3 regions of the Pseudomonas sp. S07E 245 genome follow, and region 1 is predicted to be linked to each of the others. Evidence: riboswitches for the same ligand, from Rfam matches in the RefSeq annotation. Region 1 holds a riboswitch; each other region holds the start of a gene.
The links. Region 1 has a riboswitch for cobalamin ahead of cobW (cobalamin biosynthesis protein CobW). Riboswitches for the same ligand answer to the same signal wherever they lie in the genome.

Region 1 (7,082 bases):
CCGTCATGGCAAATCCTTGCAAATAAAATGGAGGCGATTATCCAGCACTGGCGAGGGCGAGGGTAGCGCCCGCCAACGTTTGCCGGGTGAGCACCAGCCGCGCGCTGCCGTGAGCACGCGCGGCCAAGGCCAGGGCGGTGCTTTCGGCTACGCCCCAGCAGCCGCTGTGGGCGAAGGCTGTAGCGGAGTGCTGGCTGAGCTGTGGGGCAAAACGCTGCAACTGCTCTGCGGGAAAAAACTGCAGCGCCAGTTGCAGGCGATCGGCCAGTTGATGCAGGCCGGCCTCGCTGACTTTCAGCTCGATACTGGCGATGCCCTGCACTGCATGCAGGGTTAAGCCAAGGCTGGCCAGACTTTGTTGCAGCAGCGCTTCAAGCAGGTCGGCGGGGCAGCCCTTGCGGCAGCCAACGCCGACATACACGGCGGGTAGCGGCTCAGACATCAAGCCTGCCGCGAGCGGCGGAACAACCACGCACTGAGCAAGCCCAGGGCAATCCAGAAGGCGGCATTGGTCAGCCACGAGGCGATCTTGAACTGGGTTGCCAGGGCTTCAGGCGCAAGACTTTCATGCACGCTCGGCTGCGGCGCGCCGATCACGTGTGGCAGCGCCAACAGCAGTACGCCGACTACCTTCAGCAGCCAATGCTGGGCAAACACAATCAGGCCCAGGCCGACCGCAGTTGCGGCCGCAGTGCCGATCCACCAGGTCTGGCGCTGGCCAAGGTCGGCTGCCGCCGTGCCCGGCAGCTCTGCCGGCAAGCCCAGCGTTGGCGCCAGGCAGAACACGGCAAAACCGGCCAGGCCCCACAGCGCTCCGGTGGCGACCCGGTTGGGTTCGCGCAGGCTGTACAGCGCTGCCAGCATCAAGGCAAAGCCGACTGCAACCACCAGGTTGCCGCCGGTGGTGGCCAGCACGCGCTGCCAGCCGTCTTCAGGCGCCCAGGCTTCGGCACTGTGCTCGTGGGCAGCAACGGCGCTGTCGCCATGCTCATGCTGGGCAGCCGGCGCTGGGCTCTCGAAGGTTTCCGCTTCGAGGATCAACGGGCTGATCCAGAAGCTTTGCAGCAGGGTCAGCAGCAGGGCGGCGAGCAGGCCGCTGAACCCTGCAGTACGGGCAATGCGCGTGATCATGCGAGTCTACTCAGTGGCAGGGGAAGGCAGCGCTGTGGCGCGTATCGTGGGCTGCGTTGTGCACCGCCTCGATGTGCGAGAAACCGGCGAAGTACACCAGGCACAGGCCAACCAGGCTGGCGCCGACGGCGATGACCAGGCGTTGACTGAGGCTGACGGGGGTGGCGATGCTGTGTTTGGCACTGGTGATGGGCATGACGCAATCCTCTGCTTGTTATAGGCAGGGGGCAAGCGCACCGGCCCCGGGCATGGATGGCCCAGGGCAATGCGACAGCGCCCGCCCACCGCGGGGTGTTGATATTCGACTACGCAGGCCGGTCTCCGGGCTCACGAGGAGGAGCAGGGCTCCTTGAAAAGCGTCACCTTCCCATGCCCTACAGCCTGGCACAGTGGTCAAGACACTTCGCTCGCTTACCGTTGCGGGGGCAGCACCGGAGTAGTCGGGCTCTCCATTGAGGCCAGCGACGCACCGGTTTCCCGTTTCACCCCATAGGGGGCACCTGAACGCAAGGCGCTAGCAAACCATGCCGCAGCGGCGCGCTGCAAGTGACAAGTTGCACGCCAGCGTGCATTCAGCCGCCTATATATGGCAGATGACAGCCCCTAAAGCCGCTTGCAGCTTGCCGCCGGGGTGCGTAGCCTTGTCTGCTTCGAGGTTCTCCGGCGTGGCCGGAGCTAAGACGGGAACGCGGTCAAGCCGCGGCTGCCCCCGCAACTGTAAGCACTGATCAGGATCGACACAGCCACTGCGCCTTGCGCGGGAAGGCGTCATCCAACCGGCCCGGCGCCGGTGCGGTGCAAGCCAGGAGACCTGCCTCGAGACGATTTCGACTTTAATCCGGGCGGGGTGATCCGGAGGCGAACAAGCCCGGCTGTGACAGCCTGCGGCGCTCGTCCTGCATGCCCGCGCCATTCTGCCAAGGGCACACGCATCCATGAAAACACTGGCCAAACTCCCCGTCACCATCGTCACCGGCTTCCTCGGCTCGGGCAAAACCACGTTGCTGCGGCACATGCTCGACAACGCCCAGGGCAGGCGCATCGCGGTGATCGTCAACGAGTTCGGCGAGCTCGGTATCGACGGCGAAATCCTCAAACAATGCACCATCGGCTGCACCGAAGAAGAAGCCTACGGGCGTGTCTTCGAGCTGGCCAACGGCTGCCTGTGCTGCACCGTGCAGGAAGAGTTCTTCCCGGTCATGCGTGAGCTGGTGGCACGTCGCGGCGATCTGGACCACATCCTGATCGAAACCAGCGGCCTGGCCTTGCCCAAACCGCTGGTGCAAGCCTTCCAGTGGCCAGAAATCCGCAACGCCTGCACGGTCGATGCGGTGATCACCGTGGTCGACAGCCCGGCAGTGGCTGCCGGTACCTTCGCAGCGTTCCCAGACCAGGTCGATGCCCAGCGCAAGCTCGACCCGAACCTTGATCATGAGTCGCCGCTGCACGAACTGTTTGCCGACCAGCTGGCCAGCGCTGACCTGGTGGTGCTGAACAAGGCCGACCTGATCGACGCCGAAGGCCTGGCCAAGGTTCGCGCCGAAGTCTCCGAAGAGCTGCCGCCGGCGGTCAAGGTCATCGAAGCCAGCAGCGGCCGCCTGCCGCTGGATGTGCTGCTGGGCCTGGGTGCCGAATCGGAAGCGCACATTGATGGGCGCCGAACTCATCATGACAGCCACCATGACGACGATGATCATGACGATCACGACCATGATGCCTTCGACTCGATCTCGCTGGATTTGCCAGAGGCCGATGAGCGCTTGCTGCTGGCGGCCCTCAACCAATTGGTAGTGGAGTTTGGCATCCTGCGCGTGAAAGGCTTTGCAGCCATCCCGGGCAAGCCGATGCGTCTGCTGATCCAGGGCGTAGGGACCCGCTTCGACAAGCATTTCGACCGGGCCTGGGGCGCTGACGAGGCGCGCATCACGCGCCTGGTACTGATTGGCCAGGAGCTTGACGCCATTCAGCTCGAAGCCCGTCTGCGTCAGGCTCTGGAAGCCTGATCCATGCACCTGTTGCGCACCCAGCCCGGTGGTTTTGTCCCGGACGACAGTATTGCCGACCTCGGCCAGACTGCCGCCGAACTGGTCATTCTGTGCAGCGGTGACTCGCACCTGGCGCTGCTGGCCGAAACCGCGGAACAGCTGCCTGGCGACTACCCCAGCGTGCGCCTGGCCAATCCCATGCAGGTGCAAAACCATGCCTCGGTCGACCTGTATGTCGACCAGGTGCTGCGCCATGCAAAGTTGATCCTGGTATCACTGCACGGCGGCGTTGGCTACTGGCGCTACGGCATCGAGCAGTTGGTCGAGCTGGCGGCGCGCGGTGTTCAGGTGATCATGGTCCCGGGCGATGATCGGCCTGACCCCGAGCTCACCGGTTTGAGCACGGTCAGCAGCGACCAGGCCGAGCGCCTGTGGCACTACCTGCGCCAGGGCGGCAAGGCCAACGCGCTGAATCTGTTCAACTGCGTGGGCAACCTGTGGTTCCAGCGCGACTATGCCTGGCAGGAGCCGGAAGCGCTGGCCCGTACCGTGGTCTACCACCCAGCCAAGGCCAGTGCGCAGTTGCCGGACTGGTACGCCGACTGGGATCCTGCGCTGCCGGTGGCGCCGCTGCTGTTCTACCGCTCGCACCTGCAGGCGGCCAACACCGCGTTCATCGACGTGTTCTGTCAGCGGCTGCAGATGGCGGGGCTCAACCCGTTGCCGATCGCTGTAGCCAGCCTCAAAGAGCGGGCCTGTCTCGATCAGGTTGAAGCGTGGATGGATGAGGTCCAGGCCGAGGTGGTGATCAACACCACTGGCTTTGCCTTGTCCAGCCCCGAGCGCCCCAACGCGCGGCCGCTGCGCCGGGATGTACCGGTGTTGCAGGCGATCTGCGCGCAGGACAATCAATTGGGCTGGGAAACCAGCGAGCAGGGCCTCGGCGGCCGCGATCTGGCCATGCACATCGTGTTGCCGGAGCTGGACGGGCGAATCATCACCCGGCCGGTCAGCTTCAAGGACCTGGCCTGGCGCAGTGAACGCAGCCAGGCGGATGTGGTGTGCTATCGCGCCCACCCGGAACGCATGGACTTCGTCGCCGAGCTGGGCCGTCGCTGGGTCGCGCTGGCGCGCTTGCCGAATGGGCAAAAGCGTGTCGCGCTGATCCTCGCCAACTATCCGACCCGCGATGGCCGGATTGGTAACGGTGTCGGCCTGGACACGCCGGGGGCGGCCTTGAACATCCTTGAGGCGATGCGCGCTGCGGGTTATCCGCTGGACGAGCTGCCGGCCACCGGCACCGCGCTGATCCAGCACTTGCTCGGTGGCGTGACCAACGACCTCGACAACCTCGATCAGCGCCCATGCGCGCAGAGCCTGAGCCTGGCCGACTACCAGGCCGCGTTCGCTCAGCTGCCGGCAGAAAACCAGGCGGCCGTGCTCGCCCGCTGGGGCGCCCCTGAAACAGACCCGATGTGCCGCAGCGGCCGCTTGATGGTAGCGGGCCTGCGCTTTGGGCAGACCTTCGTCGGTATCCAACCGGCGCGCGGTTATCAGGTTGACCACAGTGCGGTGTACCACGACCCGGATCTGGTTCCGCCGCATGGCTACCTGGCCTTTCACTTCTGGCTGCGCCACGCTTATGCAGCGGACGCCGTCATTCATGTCGGCAAGCATGGCAACCTCGAGTGGTTGCCAGGCAAGGGCGTCGGTCTGTCGGCGCAGTGCTGGCCCGACGCGCTGCTGGGGCCGATGCCGAACATCTACCCGTTTATCGTCAACGATCCGGGCGAGGGCGCCCAGGCCAAACGCCGCACCCAGGCGGTGATCATCGACCACCTGATGCCGCCGCTGACCCGCGCCGAGAGTTACGGCCCGCTGCGCGACCTCGAACAGCTGGCCGACGAATACTACGAAGCCCAGCTGCTTGATCCGCGCCGTGCGCAGGAGCTGCAGCGCGACATTCTGGCGCTGGTCAAGGCCAACCATATCGACCGAGAGCTGCAGCTTGAAGGTCAGCTGGATGATGCTGCAGTGTGGCTGCCGCGCCTGGATACCTACTTGTGCGACTTGAAAGAGTCGCAGATTCGCGATGGTTTGCACGTGTTCGGCCAATCGCCGCAAGGCCGCCTGCGCAGCGATACGCTGCTGGCGTTGCTGCGGGTCGAGCGCGGTGACGGCAAAGGCGGCAACGCCAGCCTGATTCGTGCTCTGGGCAAAGCCTTCGAGCTCGGTTTCGATCCGCTCGACTGCGACCTCGGTCAGCCTTGGCAAGGGCCACGGCCGGCCATGTTGCAGGCACTGGCCGACGCGGCCTGGCGCACCCACGGTGATACGCGCGAGCGCCTTGAACAACTGGCGTTGACGTTGATTGAACAAGCGCTGGCCGGCAACCTGAAGCTGCCCACCGAAGAACAATGGCAGGGCGTGGCACAGGTACTTGAAGAGCTGCTCTCGGTTGTCGCGCCAAACCTCGACAGCTGTGGCGGCGCCGAGCTCGAGGGCCTGCTCGCGGCACTGGCTGGGCGCTTCGTCGCGGCAGGCCCCAGTGGCGCACCGAGCCGCGGCCGGCTTGATGTGCTGCCGACTGGGCGCAATTTCTACACCGTCGATGTGCGCAACTTACCCACTACCACTGCGTGGCGACTGGGCTTCGCCTCGGCCAACCTGATTCTTGAGCGGCACCTGCAGGACCATGGCGATCATTTACGCCAACTCGGCCTTTCGGTCTGGGGCACCGCGACCATGCGTACCGGTGGCGACGACATTGCCCAAGCCATGGCCTTGATGGGCGTACGCCCGGTGTGGGCCACCGGCAGCCAGCGCGTCGACGACTTCGAGATCCTGCCGGTGAGCTTGCTCGACCGGCCACGGGTCGACGTCACCCTGCGTGTGTCAGGCTTCTTCCGTGATGCGTTCGGTAACCTGATCCGCCTGTTCGACGCCGCCGTGCAGGCAGTGGCGGCACTGGACGAGCCAGATCACCTCAACCCGCTGGCGGCCCGCGTGCGGGCTGAGCGCCAGGCACTGATCGAGAGAGGCATCGAAGCCGAGCAGGCTGCGCGCCAGGCTGGTTGGCGGGTGTTCGGCGCCAAGCCAGGTGCCTATGGAGCCGGGGTGCAGAACGCCATCGACGGCCGTCTGTGGCAGGACCGCAAGGACCTGGCGGAGGTTTACCTCAACTACGGCAGCTACGCTTACGGCGTCAGTGACGAGGGCACGCCCGCCCGTGCCCAGTTCGCCACGCGGCTGGGCCAGGTGCAGGCAGTGCTGCAGAATCAGGACAACCACGAGCACGACCTGCTCGATTCCAACGATTATTACCAGTTCCAGGGCGGCATGCTGGCCGCTGCCGAAACCTTGCACGGCGAGGCGGTAGCGAGTTACCACGGCGATCATAGCCAGGTCGACCGACCACGCATCCGCACTCTCAAGGAAGAGCTCAACCGAGTTATCCGTGCTCGGGCGCTGAACCCAAAGTGGATCGACGGCGCCAAGCGCCACGGCTACAAAGGCGCGTTCGAGCTGGCAGCGACGGTCGACAACCTGTTCGCCTTCGACGCCACCACGCACCTGATCGACGACCATCATTATCAGGCGCTGGCCGAGGCCTATGTGCTTGACCCGGCGACCCGTGAATTCATGCGCGAGCACAACCCCGAGGCCCTGCGCGACCTGACCGAGCGTTTGCTGGAGGCCCAGCAACGCGGCCTCTGGGAGGAACCCGGCAGTTACCGTGAAGCACTTGAGGAGCAGTTGCTCGAAGGTGAGGAAGACCACTGAAATGACTGAACCGATGCAGTTTCCGCTGGCCGCCGTGGTCGGCGCCGAGGCGCTCAAGCTGGCATTGTGCCTGACCGCAATCGACCCAAAGATCGGCGGCGTGCTGATCGAAGGCCCGCGCGGCATGGCCAAGAGCACCCTGGCCCGTGGCCTGGCAGACCTGCTCGGCAGCGCCGAGCAGCA
Region 2 (7,082 bases), 530 kb from region 1:
ACAAGCAGCAAGGCAATGGCCATATCGACCGCGGCGACTCACGCAACCTGGCCCTGAGCCTGGCACTGCGCTTCGATGCCAACGAAGACCTGAGTTTCACCCTCGCCCACGAACGCGGCGACGCCGAGCCGATGAACTACTTCGGCACACCGCTGATTGCCGGGCACTACCGTGACAGCCTGCGCGACAAGAACTACAACGTGCGTGACGCCGAATTGCGCTACCACGATGAATGGACCCGCCTGAGCAGCGAGTGGGCTATCAGCGACAACGTCAGCGCCAGCAACCAGCTCTATTACATCAAGAGCCGTCGCCACTGGCGCAACGCCGAAAACTACAACTGGGACGCAGACGTCGGCCAACTGCTGCGCAATGGCTTTCTCGAGATCAAGCACAACCAGGAGCAGATCGGTGATCGCCAGAGCTTCACCTTCCAGCACAGCCTGTTTGGCCTGGCCAGCACGACCGTGGTGGGCGCCGAATACAACAAGATCCGTTTCCGCCTGACCAACAACTGGCCCTACACCGATATCGGCAACGACTACATTGACCCGTGGCAGCCCGCGCCCGGCCAGTTCGTCAGCGCCACGCCGCTGCAACCGCGCTCGTTCAGTACCACCCACAGCGCAGCGCTGTTCGCCGAAAACCGCACGCAGTTGACTGAGCAGCTGTCGCTGGTCACCGGTATTCGCCGTGATCAAAACCACATCGAGCGCGATAACCTGGTCGACGGCAGCCGCACCGACCGCAGTCTCAGCGGCGGCAACTGGCGCGCAGGGCTGGTCTATGCGCTGACGCCGGACCTGTCGCTGTACGGCCAGTACTCGACCAGTGAAGACGGTGTGGAAAACCTGGTCAGCCTCAGCTCGGCACAGATGAACTTCGACCTGACCGAAGCGCGCCAGACCGAACTTGGCGTCAAGCAGCGCTTTCTTGATGGCCGTGGCGAGTGGACCTTGGCCGCTTATCACATCGTCAAGAAAAAGCTGCTGGTCGACGACCCTGTCAGCCATCAACCGCAACAGGCCGGCCAGCAGACCTCCGATGGCCTGGAAGCGACCCTCGAATTGGCCCTGGCCAACCAGTGGCAGCTGTCGGCCAACGCCGCCCTGCTACGGGCCAAGTACGACGACTTCAATGAAAGCGTGGCAGGCGTTGCCACCGACCGCAGCGGCAAACGCCCGGCCAATGTGCCGCGACGCAGTGCCAACCTGTGGCTGAGCAAAGGCTTTGGCCAGAACGTCGACGCCGGCGTCGGTCTGCGTTATGTCGACACACGTTACGCCGACACCGGCAATAGCCAGAGCATCCCCAGCTACACCGTGGTCGATGCCAACCTGGGCTGGCAAGTGCTGCCTGATGTGCGCCTGGGCCTGCAGTTGAACAACCTGTTAAACCGCAACTACGTGACGGCCGCCTACAGCGGCGAGCAGTGGCTGCTGGGCGCACCACGCTCGTATTTCGCCACGCTGGACTACAGCTTCTAAACCCGATTTACCCTGGCTGGCCGCGCAGCAACGGGCTAGCCAGGGCCTTCATGGGCACTACGCTCGCCGACAAAAGACTTTCAACAGGAAAACCAATAGTTATAAGATAACGTTACACAAAACTTCACCAGCGAAATTTCATGACAAGCGCTCTGACCTCCCCCACCCTCGTCAGCCAACGCCTGCAGAGCATCGATGCCCTGCGCGGGCTGGTCATTCTGTTCATGCTGCTCGATCACGTACGCGAGACCTTCTTCATGCATCATCAGGTGGTTGACCCGATGACCATCGAAAGCACCGAACCTTCGCTGTTTTTCAGCCGCACCCTGGCGCATCTGTGCGCCCCGGTGTTCGTCCTGCTGACCGGTCTTTCGGCCTGGCTGTATGGCGAGAAGTATCAAGGCCGCGGCGCCACCTCGGCGTTCCTGTTCAAGCGCGGGCTGTTTCTGGTGGTGCTGGAATTCACCCTGGTCAACTTCGCCTGGACCTTCCAGTTGCCCCCGACGGTGATCTACATGCAGGTGATCTGGGCGATCGGCGTGAGCATGATCGCGCTGTCACTGCTGGTCTGGCTGCCACGCCCGGCGCTGATCGCGCTCAGTGCGCTGATCATCGCCGGGCATAACCTGCTCGACGGCGTGCACTTTGCGCCCGGCTCGGTCATGCATGTGCCGTGGGCGATCCTGCATGACCGCGGCTGGCTGGAAGTGTCCGACAGCCTGCGCATGCGCACTTCCTACCCAGTGCTGCCGTGGATTGGCGTGATTGCCCTTGGCTACGCCCTCGGCCCCTGGTTCGCCCGCAGCAGCGTCGCCAGCGTGCGTCAACGGCGCTTGCTGCTGGCGGGTGTAGCGGCCCTGCTCGGCTTCGTCGGCCTGCGCCTGCTCAATGGCTACGGCGAAGCGCCGTGGAGCAGCTACCCGAGCCTGATGCAGACCGTGATGAGCTTTTGCAACATCACCAAGTACCCACCGTCGCTGCTGTTCCTGGCGCTGACGCTGGGCGCCGGGCTGCTGTTGCTGCGCGGTTTCGAACGCGCCGGCCAGGCGCGCTGGATCAGTGTGTTGGCAGTGTTCGGCGCGGCGCCGATGTTTTTCTACCTGCTGCACCTGTATGTGCTCAAGCTGCTGTACCTGGCCTGTGTCGCGCTGTTCGGGTTCAATCAGGGTGGTTATTTCGGCTTCGACAGCATCGGCTTCATCTGGCTGACTGCCGGCTTGCTGGCGGCGGCGTTGTACCTGCCGGTGCGCCAGTTTGCCCAACTCAAGGCACGCCGCCGCGACATCAGCTGGCTCAAGTATCTCTGAAAAGCGTTTTCCCCCGGCGGCGTGATGGTCTACCATGCCGCCCGCCGGTTTCCATCACGGAACTAACAGGGAATCCCAGGCCTGCCCTTGAATGCAGGCGAAACGGAACTGCCCCCGCAACTGTAAGTGCCGAGCCTGCTCCATTGATGCCACTGGGTTGCTGACCCGGGAAGGCTGGAGCCAGGCCATGACGCACCAGTCAGGAGACCTGCCGGCAAACATTTACCAACCGGCGGGGTGTCCGGGCTGGCCATCTCCACCCTTCCCAGGGTGCTGCCTATTGCCGTGCGCAATGGGCAAGGCGATGCCTGTCCGTGGGTTCATTCCCCGCATTGTTCGATAGGAGATCGCCCACCCATGCTGCCCCGTTTCGTGACCCTGCTGGCAGGCCTGAGCCTGTCTGGCTTGGCCCAGGCCGCCGCCACCCACTATCCGCTGACCATCGACAACTGCGGCGCGGTGCAGACCTTTGCCCAGGCGCCGCAGCGCGCAGTGACCATCGGCCAGGCCGGTACCGAAATGCTCTATGCACTGGGCCTGGGCGACAAGCTGGTGGGCACCTCGCTGTGGTTCAACAACGTGCTGCCCGAGTTCAAGGCGCAGAACGACAAGGTCGAGCGCCTCGCTGACAACGACCCAAGCTTTGAAGCAGTGGTCGGCAAGCGCCCGCAACTGGTAGCTGCGCAGTTCGAATGGATGATCGGCGCACAGGGTGTGGTCGGCACCCGTGAGCAGTTCAACGAGCTGAACGTGCCGACCTATGTGCTGCCGTCCGATTGCGAAGGCAAGGACAACCTGGTCGGTGCCGACGGCACCCGGCTGCAGCCGTTCCAGATCGCCAGCATCTACAAAAGCGTCAGCCAACTGGCCGAGATCTTCGACGTGCAGGCGCGTGGCGAAGCGCTCAACAACGAGCTCAAGCAGAGCCTGGACAATGCCCGCAAACAACTGGCCGGCCACGACCTGTCGCAGACCTCCGCCCTGTTCTGGTTCTCCAGTGCCGACCTCGACATCGACCCCTATGTCGCCGGCCGCCAGGGCGTGGCCGACTTCATGCTGCAGACCCTGGGGGTGCGCAACGTGGTCGAGTCCAGCGAAGAGTGGCCAACCGTTGGCTGGGAAACCCTGGCCAAGGCCAACCCGACCTGGCTGATCATCGCCCGCATGGACCGCCGCCGCTTCCCTGCCGATGACTACCAGAAGAAGCTCGAATTCCTCCGTAGTGACCCCGTCACCAAACACATGGACGCCGTTCGCGAGGGCCGCATCATCGTCCTCGATGCCGACGCGATGCAGGCCGGTATTCGCCTGTTCCGTGGCCTGGAGACGCTGTCCAACGCGTTTGCTTCGGGGAAAGCCGAGCAACCATGATGCGTCTGCTGCCCTACTGCGCCGCTGCCCTGCTCGCCTTGCTGGGGGCGATGCTTGCCGGTATCGCCATTGGTGAAACGCCAGTCGCGCCCAGCGTGGTCGTGCAGGTCCTGGCCAACCACCTGTGGGACGCCGGTTACCCAGTCGACCCGATCGACGCGGGCATCGTCTGGAACTATCGCCTGACCCGCACCCTGGTGGCTGCCGCATGCGGCGCCGGGCTGGCGACCTGCGGGGTGATCCTGCAGGCGCTGCTGCGCAATCCGCTGGCCGAGCCGTATCTGCTTGGGTTGTCGGCGGGCGCCTCGACGGGTGCGGTCGCGGTAGCCCTGCTCGGGCTTGGTGGCGCTGCGCTGTCGATGTCGGGCGGCGCGTTCATTGGTGCACTGGCAGCGTTCGGCCTGGTCCTGTTGCTGTCGCGGGCCAGCGGTGCTGGCGGCGGCAATGCCCAGGTGATTCTGGCCGGGATCGCTGGCTCGCAGTTGTTCAGCGCGCTTACGGCATTCTTGATCACCAAGTCGGCGACTGCCGAACAGGCGCGCGGCATTCTGTTCTGGCTGCTGGGTAACCTCAGCGGCGTGCGTTGGCCGTCGGTGTGGCTGGCGGTGCCGGTGGCGCTGCTGGGTTTGGCGGTATGCCTGTGGCATCGGCGCACCCTCGACGCCTTTACCTTCGGCGCCGACTCGGCGGCCTCGCTGGGTATTCCGGTGCGCCGCAGCCAACTGCTGCTGATCAGCTGCGCGGCGCTGGTTACGGCAGTGATGGTATCGATTGTCGGCGCCATCGGTTTTGTCGGCCTGGTCATTCCACACGCACTGCGCCTGCTGCTCGGCACCGGGCACAGCCGCCTGCTGCCGGCCAGTGCCCTGGGAGGTGCGCTGTTCCTGATCAGCGCCGATATCCTCTCGCGGACCTTGATTCCTGGGCAGGTGATTCCGGTCGGCGTGGTCACTGCGCTGATTGGCGCGCCGCTGTTCGCCTTGATTCTGGTAAGCCGCCGGGGGCGCGCATGACCAACCTCAACAGCGTGAGTCTCGCGCCGCTCAGTTGCCGAGGCCTTGGCCTGCGTCTGGGTGGCAACGATGTGCTCGAAGCGGTCGAGCTTGAGGTGATCGCCGGGGAAACCCTCGGCGTGGTTGGCCCAAATGGCTCCGGCAAATCGACCCTGCTCAAACTGCTTGCCGGCCTGCTCAAACCGAGTAGCGGCGAAGTGCAACTGCTCGGCCAGCCACTGGCGCGCATGCCCCGGCGGCAGATCGCCCAGGCTTTGGCTCTGGTCGAGCAGCAAGCCGACACCAGCGATGCCATCAGCGTGTATGACGCCGTGGCCCTGGGCCGCACACCATGGCTATCGGCGCTGGCGCCGTACTCCCCCGAGGATCGGCGCATCGTCGAGCAGGCCCTTACCGATCTTGACGCCCTGCACTTGCGCCAGCGTCTCTGGCACAGCCTGTCCGGCGGCGAGCGGCAGCGCGTGCACATCGCCCGAGCGCTGGCCCAGCGGCCAGGCGTATTGCTGCTCGATGAGCCAACCAACCACCTCGATATCCAGCACCAACTGAGCCTGCTGCAACAGGTCCAGGCACTGCCGGTGACGACCTTGGTGGCTTTACATGATTTGAACCAGGCGTTGACCTGCGACCGCCTCGCGGTGCTCGACCAAGGCCGCTTGGTAGCACTCGGCAAGCCGCATGACGTGCTGACCCCAGAGCGCCTGCTGCTGACCTTCGGCGTGCACGCTCACTACCTGACCGATCCTTATGACGGCGCCCGCATACTGCGTTTTCGCGCCCCTTGAACACGGATGTTCCCACTATGTTTTCGCGCCCTCTCGCCTTGCTGCTGTGCAGCGCCCTACTCGCCCCGCCGGCTCACGCCGAAATCCATGAAGTAAAGATGCTCAACCGCGGCAGCGACGGCGCCATGGTCTATGAACCGGACCACCTGCACATCGCTCCCGGCGACAGCGTGCGCTTTGTGCCGAGCATGAGCGGGCACAATGCCGCGACCCTGGCCGAGCTGCTGCCAGCCGGCGCCGAAGCCTTCAAGAGCAAGCTCAATCAGCCCCACGAGCAGCAGTTCAGCGTACCGGGGTTGTATGCAATTCAGTGCATTCCGCACTTGGCGATGGGCATGGTCATGTTGATCCAGGTTGGCGAACCGGCGGTCGATATGCCGGCCCTGCCGGCGACCTTGCCAGCCCGGGCCAAGGCCCGTCTGCAAGTACAGCTGGAGAAACTGGGAACAGGTCAGTGAGCCATTTCAAGCGCGCTGCTGCTCTGCTCCCGCTGATCACTGTCGCCCCTCTGGCAGCCGCCGAGTCTGCCCAGGCAAAGGCCAATGGGCTGATTGAAGACAGCAGCTGGAGCCTGCTCAACCGCAGCGTATTCGACCAGCGCGATTATCGTCACGGCGCCAGCAACAGCGGCGCGCGCAACGCCTACAAACCGCGTAGCGAGCGTAGCGGCAAAGCCGAAGAGTGGGGCTATGGCCTGATGGGTACGTTGCAGTCAGGGTTCACCCAGGGCCTGATCGGGGTTGGCGTCGATGCCCATGCTTACCTCGGCGTGCAACTCGACAGCGGCGGCGGCCGCGCAGGCAAGGCGCGCTTGCTCAGCGTGGACAATCAAGGCCACCCGAAAACCGAGTACAGCCGCGCTGGCGCCGCACTTAAACTGCGAATGGCCGACACGGTGCTGAGCTACGGTGAACAACGGGTAAAAACGCCGGTATTCAACGCCTCCGATAGCCGCCTGCTGCCAGAGACTGCAACCGGCTGGTTGCTGACCAGCAACGAAGTTGACATCTTGAAACTGGTTGCCGGGCACTTCACCGAGAGCGCCGACCGTAACGCCAGCAGCCACAACCTAGGCCTGGTGGTGAACTACTCGAATGCCCTCAAGGGCGACAGCTTCGA
Region 3 (7,082 bases), 1.6 Mb from region 1:
AGCCGGCCCAGGCGGTACACCGCCTCGTTGCCGCGGCCGCCGTTGGGGCTGAGGCCACGGGCGATTGGCTCCAGCTCGCTGGTGGTCAGCGAGTGGTGATAGGTGTGCCCGCGCAGAGTGCCTTCGGGCAGTTCCACCGCTTGCAGGGCCAGTGCTGCCAGGCGCTTCTGCATCACCGCCTCGCCAGTCAACAAACCAACCAGCGCGGCGCGCTCACCGGCAACATCGGTCAGGTTTTCAAGCAGGTAGAGCATGCCGCCGCACTCGGCCAAAAGCGGCTTGCCTGCACTGTGATGAGCGCGAATCGCGTCCAGCATCGGCGTATTGGCGGCCAGCGCATGGTGGTGCAATTCGGGGTAGCCGCCTGGCAGATAGAGGCTGTCGACCTGCGGCAGCTCGCTGTCGTGCAGCGGCGAGAAAAATTCCAGCTGCGCGCCCATGGCCCGCAGCAGGTCGAGGTTGGCGCCATAGATGAAGGCAAACGCTTCGTCGTGCGCTACGCCAATGCGCACCCCAGCCAGCGAGGGCAACGGTGCTGGCAAAGCGGGGCCATCGAAGCTCACCGCTGGCGGCAACGCGGCATCGCAGCTGCCAGCCAGGGCCTCGGCGGCGGCGTCGAGGCGCTGGTCAAGGTCGTTCAGTTCGCTGGCTTGCACCAGGCCCAGGTGGCGACTGGGCAGCTCGATGCCGCGCTCGCGCGACAGCCCGCCGTACCAGCGCAGGCCTTCGGTCAGGCTGCCTTCAAGTAGTTGCGCGTGGCGCAGGCTGCCAACCCGGTTGGCCAGCACCCCGGCGAACGGCAGATCGGCCTGGTAGCGTGCCAGGCCCAGGGCCAGCGCACCAAAGGTCTGGGCCATGGCGGTACCGTCGATCACCGCCAGTACCGGCACGCCGAAATGGCGCGCCAGATCAGCGCTGGACGGAGTGCCATCGAACAAGCCCATGACCCCTTCGATGAGGATCAGGTCGGCCTCGGCGGCAGCTTCCCAGAGCAGTCGCCGGCTCTCTTGCGCGCCGATCATCCACAGATCGAGCTGGTACACCGGCGCGCCGCTGGCCCGCTCCAGAATCATTGGGTCGAGAAAGTCCGGACCGCACTTGAACACCCGCACCTTGCGCCCGAGGTTGCGGTGCAGGCGCGCCAGGGCTGCGGTCACGGTGGTCTTGCCCTGCCCGGAAGCGGGCGCTGCGATCAGCACCGCCGGGCACTGGCGCGGGTCACTCATAGTTCCACGCCCTTCTGCGCGCGGATACCGGCCTGGAAGGCGTGCTTGAGCATGCCCATCTCGGTGACGGTGTCGGCCAGTTCGACCATTTCCGGTTTGGCGCCGCGGCCGGTGACGATCACGTGCTGCATTGGCGGACGAGCCTGAATGTCAGTGAGCACCTGGTCCAGGTCGAGATAACCATGCTTGAGGGCGATGTTCAGCTCATCCAGCACAACGAAATGAATCGACGGGTCCTGCAGCATTTGCCGCGATACCGCCCAGGCGGCTTCTGCCGCGGCGATGTCGCGCTGGCGGTCCTGGGTTTCCCAGGTAAAGCCCTCGCCCATCACGTGGTAGCGCACCTGCTCGGGGAAACGGCGGAAGAACAGCTCTTCGCCGGTGCTGTTGCGACCCTTGATGAACTGCACCACACCGCACTGCATGTCATGGCCCAGCGCGCGGGCGAGCATGCCGAAAGCCGAGCTGCTTTTGCCCTTGCCATTACCGGTCAGCACCAGCAGCAGGCCGCATTGATTGGGAGAGTTGGCGATGCGCTCGTCGATGATCGCCTTTTTGCGCTGCATGCGCGCCAGGTGGCGTTCGTCGCGTTCGGGGTTGTCGCTCATAAGGTTCTCCGCAAGTGCCTGCGCGCGCACCGGGCGGCGACAGATCGAAAGGCAGGCAAACGGAGAACGCGCAGGCGCCGTGGCGCAAACCACAGTGAACTGTGCATCACCCTCCGTGATGCCGTTGGCAGTAACAGGCCGGTCTCCGGGCTCGTGAGCGCTACGTACGCGGCTCACCTACCGTTGCGGGGGCAGCGCCGGACTGGTACCGGCTTCCCAGTTTCACCCCGCCAGACCGCAGTCCGCAGGGCACCTGAAACACGCCGCGAAGGTTAGAGGGTTGCACCGGGAGCGTCAATGAAACAAGGCCGGTTTGGCCTGGATCAATGGCCGATTCGACAGTACAGCGCAGACTGCTAGCATTGATATCATATCGCCATCACTGTAGCTGACCGCGATAATCACAATAAGGAGTGCGCAGCATGCAAGGTCTGATCATCAACAACCCGCGCCTGGAGTTTTTGCGTCCTGCCCTGGAGCGCTGGGTCGACTGCATCGATCGCTTCGCCGAACTCAACCATGCCAGCGACGCGCCTTACTGGCATGGCGCAGCGGCCAACGTCGGCCTGCTGGCTGCGGCTGCCTGGCAAGCCGAGCTGGTCGCCCTGACCCAGTTTGCCAGCAGCAAGCAACGCGAAGAAAGCGAGCGCGAAGGCCGTTGTGACCTGGCCATCAGCACCGCCGAGGAGTCGATCCACCTGCACGCCAGCCAGCGCTGGCCGCGCATCGCCCGGCTCGACCTGACCGCCGCCCTGCAAGAAACCACCAGCGCCGCCAAGCCGATTGCCTATGCCAGCCAGCTCAAAGCCGGGGCGCTGTTCGTCAGCCCGTGGAAAGCCGGCCAGCACGCCAGCCCGGAAGAACTCCAGGATCTGGTCGATGACCTGCAAAAGCACACCACCTGCGCCGTGGCCTGGTACTTCCCGTACGCCTATCGCAAGCTGCACAACGAGCACGGCCAGTATTTCCCAGGTGTTGCATTGCTGTTCAAGCAAGCGTGAAGCAGCCCTGCGCCGCGCCCGGTTGAACCTCGTCCGGCGCCTATGGTTCTGTATGCCATAGCCCTTGTCGAGAGCCCGCCCATGGACAGAATGCGCAGTGCCGTTGTGCTCGCCTTGCTCGCAGGCCTCGGCGGCTGCGGCGAGACCGCCAGCCTCAGAGTCAACGATGGCATCGGCCCCACACCGCAGTTACCGGCGCCAAACAAAACCCTGTTGCCAACCGTCAACGTCGCGCCGGCGGTCGGCTGGCCGCAGGGTGGCAAACCAGTTGCAGCGGCCGGCACTCAGGTTGCGCTATTTGCCGACCATCTCGACCATCCGCGCTGGCTGTATGTGCTGCCCAATGGCGACGTGCTGGTCGCCGAAACCAACGCACCGGCCAAGCCGGACGACGGCAAAGGCCTGCGCGGCTGGTTCATGAAACGAGCCATGTCCAAGGCCGGTGCCGGCGTCCCCACCGCCAACCGCATCACCCTGCTGCGCGACCGCGACCATGACGGCGTCGCCGAAACCCGCAGCCGCTTTATCGAAGGGCTCAACTCGCCCTTCGGCATGGTGCTGGTAGGCAAGGACCTGTACATCGCCGACACCGACAAGCTGCTGCGCTTCGATTACGTGACCGATGCGTTGCAGATCGACGGCCGCGGGCAGAAGGTCACCGACCTGCCGGGTGGCACCCTCAATCACCACTGGACCAAGAACGTGATCGCCAGCCCCGACGGGCGCAAGCTGTACGTCACGGTAGGCTCCAACAGCAACGTGGCAGAGAACGGCATGCAGCAAGAGCAAGGCCGCGCGGCGATCTGGGAAGTGGACCGCGCAACCGGCAGCCACCGCATCTTCGCCTCCGGGCTGCGCAACCCGAATGGATTGGCCTGGCAGCCGCAATCGGGGGCGCTATGGACGGCGGTCAATGAGCGCGACGAGATCGGCAGCGACCTGGTCCCGGACTACATCACCTCGGTCAAGGATGGCGGTTTCTACGGCTGGCCGTACAGCTACTACGGGCAGCACGTGGACGTGCGGGTACAACCACAAGACCCAGCCAAAGTCGCCCAGGCGCTGGTACCGGATTACGCCGTGGGGCCACATACCGCTTCGCTTGGCCTGGCGTTTATCGAGCCAGGTTTGTTGCCCGCACCGTTTGGCCGTGGCGCGCTGATTGGTCAACACGGCTCGTGGAACCGCAAGCCACACAGTGGTTACAAAGTGATCTTTGTGCCGTTCGATGCGGACGGCAAGCCAGCAGGCCAGGCGCTGGACCTACTGAGCGGTTTCTTGAGTGAACAAGGTGAGGCAATGGGCCGACCGGTTGGCGTGGTCAGCGATCAGCGCGAGGGCGTGCTGGTAGCGGATGATGTGGGCAATGTGATTTGGCGTGTGAGCGCAGCAAAGCAATGAGAGCGCTGAGCAGCCCCGGCTTTTGACTTTCGCTCTTGATCTGCGCCAGCGAAGCGAGGCGTGCTCTTGATCTGCTTTTGATCTTGATCCACCGGCGACTCAGGAGGCCGAGCGCAGGTCTTGCGAAGGGAGGTGCCGGCCATGGATGGCCGGCAAGCGCTGCGGGCCAGGATGGCCCGTACAGCGCGGCCCTCCCGGGAGCAAGACCGGAGCGAGGGAACCCCGCAGCGCAGCGAAGGGGCCGGATGTGGAGCCCAGCATTTTTTTGGTTACTTTTTTGGGGCGTTTGCCAAAAAAGTGACTCGCCGTAAGGGCGAAAGGGGCCCGCAAGGCCACCACAGAGAATGGATAAGCACGCAGCACCAGTGAACGACCAGAGATCACCGGGGCCGCTACGCAGCCCTTCGCGGCTAACGGCCGCTCCCACAGGGACCGCGTAGGTCGCTAATTCAGGGATTCTGCGCCAAATGCCCAGCCGGCAATACTCGCTTGGCCTGCAAATACGCTTTGGCCCAATAGCTATTACTCAGGTAATCCAACCGCACAGTCCCGCCAGTACGCGGCGCATGCACAAAGCGCCCTTCCCCGACATAGATCCCGGCATGGCTAACCTGCGAGCCGCCCCCGGTAGCAAAGAACACCAAATCCCCCGACTGCAGCGAATTGACATCAATGCTAGGCGCCCGCATCACAATCATCTCGCGAGTCGACCGCGGCAAGCTGATACCAGCAGCATCCCGGTACACATAGCCAATCAGCCCACTGCAATCAAACCCCGAATCCGGCGTATTGCCGCCCCAGCGATAAGGCGTGCCAACCAACCCGATAGCCCGGAACAACACATCCGCCGCAACCGGCGAAGAGCTGGGTTGTTGATTGAAGGTGATTTGTGGCTGAACCACAGGTGCCGGTGCCGGAGCACGGCTGGAGCAGGCAGCGAGCATCGCCACCAGCGAAAGAAATGCGAAGCGCGCCACTGTCACCATGGCTGAAACTTCCTGTAAGAGGCCGATCGACCGCAGTCGAAAAGAGTTGAGAAATTAGATTAGACGCTTTCTGTAAATGCGCACGGCGGCGAGCTTTTTAAGCATCGCCGCCGTGCGAATATAGCAACTGGCTATCAGTTACGCGAGATCATCGTTGGCGCCATGGCCAGGGCGCGCTTGGCCTCGATGAAGGTCTTGCTCCAGTAACGATCCTGGAGATTATCGATACGCACACCACCGCTGCGACGGCTGCTCGAGTGGATGAACTGATTGTCACCCAGGTAGATGCCGGCATGGCTTACGCGACCGCGGCCGTTAGTGCTGAAGAACAGCAGGTCGCCTGGCTTGAGCTTGTTGCGGGCTACTTTCGGTGCATCGACGTTGATCATCTCGCGGGTCGAGCGTGGCAGGTTCATGCCAGCCTCTTCGCGGAACAGATAACCGATGAAACCGCTGCAATCGAAACCGGACTTCTCCGAAGTGCCGCCAAAGCGATAGCGGGTGCCGATCAAGGCCATGCCGCGCTCCAGGATGCTGTCGGCAAGGACTGGCAACTGGTAAGGTTTGCTGCTGGAGAATGCCTCGAGGTCTTCGTCGGTAGCCATTGGCTCTTCGCCGAAGACCGAAGAAGCGGAAGGTTTGATCAGGTCCGCAGAATGTGCGGCAACCTGTGGGTGATCCTGGGGCTGGGAAACCGGGCTATGCGCCGCGCAGCCAAAAAGCAGGGTCACAAGTGCGAGTGGCACGAGGGGTGCGAAGTGCTTGAGCATGTGCACGACCGTGTCTTTAGTTCTAAAGGAGGCTGCGACTATGCCTTCTATCAGGGTCATTTGCAAATTTTATCGAAAAAAATGTGACTTTTCCGTTTTCCGCTGTAGCCCGCTGGTTTCAGAGGTTTACCAGCCCAGCGTTTCTTTCAGAAAAGGGATGGTCAGCTTGCGCTGAGCCTGCAGCGAGGCCTGATCAAGCCGCTCGAGCAGATCGAACAGCGCACTCATACTGCGCGCGCCGCGGGTGAGGATGAAATGGCCGACCTCGTCGGTCAGGTGCAAACCGCGGCGCGAGGCACGCAGTTGCAGGGCGCGCAGCTTGTCTTCATCGGACAGCCCGCGCATCTGGAAGATCAGCGCCAGGGTCAGGCGCGACTTGAGGTCGGGAAGCTTGATCGGCAATTCGCGCGGCGAACTGGATGCGGCCAGCAGCAAGCGTCGGCCGCTGTCGCGCAGGCGGTTGAACAGATGGAACATGGCCTCTTCCCAGTCGGCTTTACCAGCGATCACATGCAGATCGTCGATGCACACCAGCTCGTACTGTTCGAGGTGATCGAGCAGCTCGATACCGCGATCGAGCAACTGCGCCAGGGGCAGGTAGACCGCCAGCTCTCCGCGCTGCTGGAAACGCTGGGTGGCAGCCTGCAACAGGTGGGTGCGACCCACACCCTGCTTGCCCCATAGGTAGATGAGGCTCTCGGTCCAGCCGGCGTCGGCTTCGCACAAGCGCTCGACATAGCCCAGTGCTGCGGCATTGGCGCCCGGATAGTAGTTGATGAAGGTTGCGTCATCTCGCAGACGCACACCCAGGGGCAACTGGATCGGTTTCATGCTGGGCTGACGGTCACGAGGACCACGGGGCCTTGGAGGAAAGTCTGCAAAGTCTATACCTGCAGCGCGGGCGGCACAATCAGGGCCGGCGAGAGGGCAAGTAAAATCAAGGGCTTGCACCGAAGCGGGGCTGTACTCGCAGCCCCCTCCCCCGCGTTAAAGCTGAGGGTCTTCTTCGCCGCCGTACAGGTCCGACTCCTTGTACATCTCGTGGGCATGGCGCAGCAGCACCATGATCACCGCGGCTACCGGCAAGGCC

Region 2: another riboswitch for cobalamin. It lies ahead of K3F44_RS08235 (ABC transporter substrate-binding protein); the one in region 1 lies ahead of cobW (cobalamin biosynthesis protein CobW).
Region 3: another riboswitch for cobalamin. It lies ahead of cobO (cob(I)yrinic acid a,c-diamide adenosyltransferase); the one in region 1 lies ahead of cobW (cobalamin biosynthesis protein CobW).

The regions. Positions count from the first base shown of each region.
Region 1 covers NZ_CP080625.1:1,312,291-1,319,372, forward strand. Annotated here, with positions in the region: gene cobM (precorrin-4 C(11)-methyltransferase) at 1-7, opposite strand, end outside; gene K3F44_RS05865 (cobalamin biosynthesis protein) at 38-442, opposite strand; gene K3F44_RS05870 (CbtA family protein) at 442-1,131, opposite strand; gene K3F44_RS05875 (CbtB-domain containing protein) at 1,142-1,327, opposite strand; cobalamin riboswitch at 1,426-1,650, opposite strand; cobalamin riboswitch at 1,768-1,965, shown strand; gene cobW (cobalamin biosynthesis protein CobW) at 2,067-3,134, shown strand; gene cobN (cobaltochelatase subunit CobN) at 3,138-6,899, shown strand; gene K3F44_RS05890 (ATP-binding protein) at 6,901-7,082, shown strand, end outside.
Region 2 covers NZ_CP080625.1:1,840,009-1,847,090, forward strand. Annotated here, with positions in the region: gene K3F44_RS08225 (TonB-dependent siderophore receptor) at 1-1,487, shown strand, start outside; gene K3F44_RS08230 (DUF1624 domain-containing protein) at 1,628-2,794, shown strand; cobalamin riboswitch at 2,823-3,025, shown strand; gene K3F44_RS08235 (ABC transporter substrate-binding protein) at 3,152-4,165, shown strand; gene K3F44_RS08240 (iron ABC transporter permease) at 4,162-5,178, shown strand; gene K3F44_RS08245 (ABC transporter ATP-binding protein) at 5,175-5,963, shown strand; gene K3F44_RS08250 (pseudoazurin) at 5,981-6,421, shown strand; gene K3F44_RS08255 (OprD family porin) at 6,418-7,082, shown strand, end outside.
Region 3 covers NZ_CP080625.1:2,953,004-2,960,085, forward strand. Annotated here, with positions in the region: gene K3F44_RS13615 (cobyrinate a,c-diamide synthase) at 1-1,226, opposite strand, end outside; gene cobO (cob(I)yrinic acid a,c-diamide adenosyltransferase) at 1,223-1,834, opposite strand; cobalamin riboswitch at 1,953-2,106, opposite strand; gene K3F44_RS13625 (hypothetical protein) at 2,257-2,835, shown strand; gene K3F44_RS13630 (sorbosone dehydrogenase family protein) at 2,917-4,236, shown strand; gene K3F44_RS13635 (C40 family peptidase) at 4,686-5,222, opposite strand; gene K3F44_RS13640 (C40 family peptidase) at 5,357-5,992, opposite strand; gene hda (DnaA regulatory inactivator Hda) at 6,119-6,823, opposite strand; gene K3F44_RS13650 (AI-2E family transporter) at 6,980-7,082, opposite strand, start outside.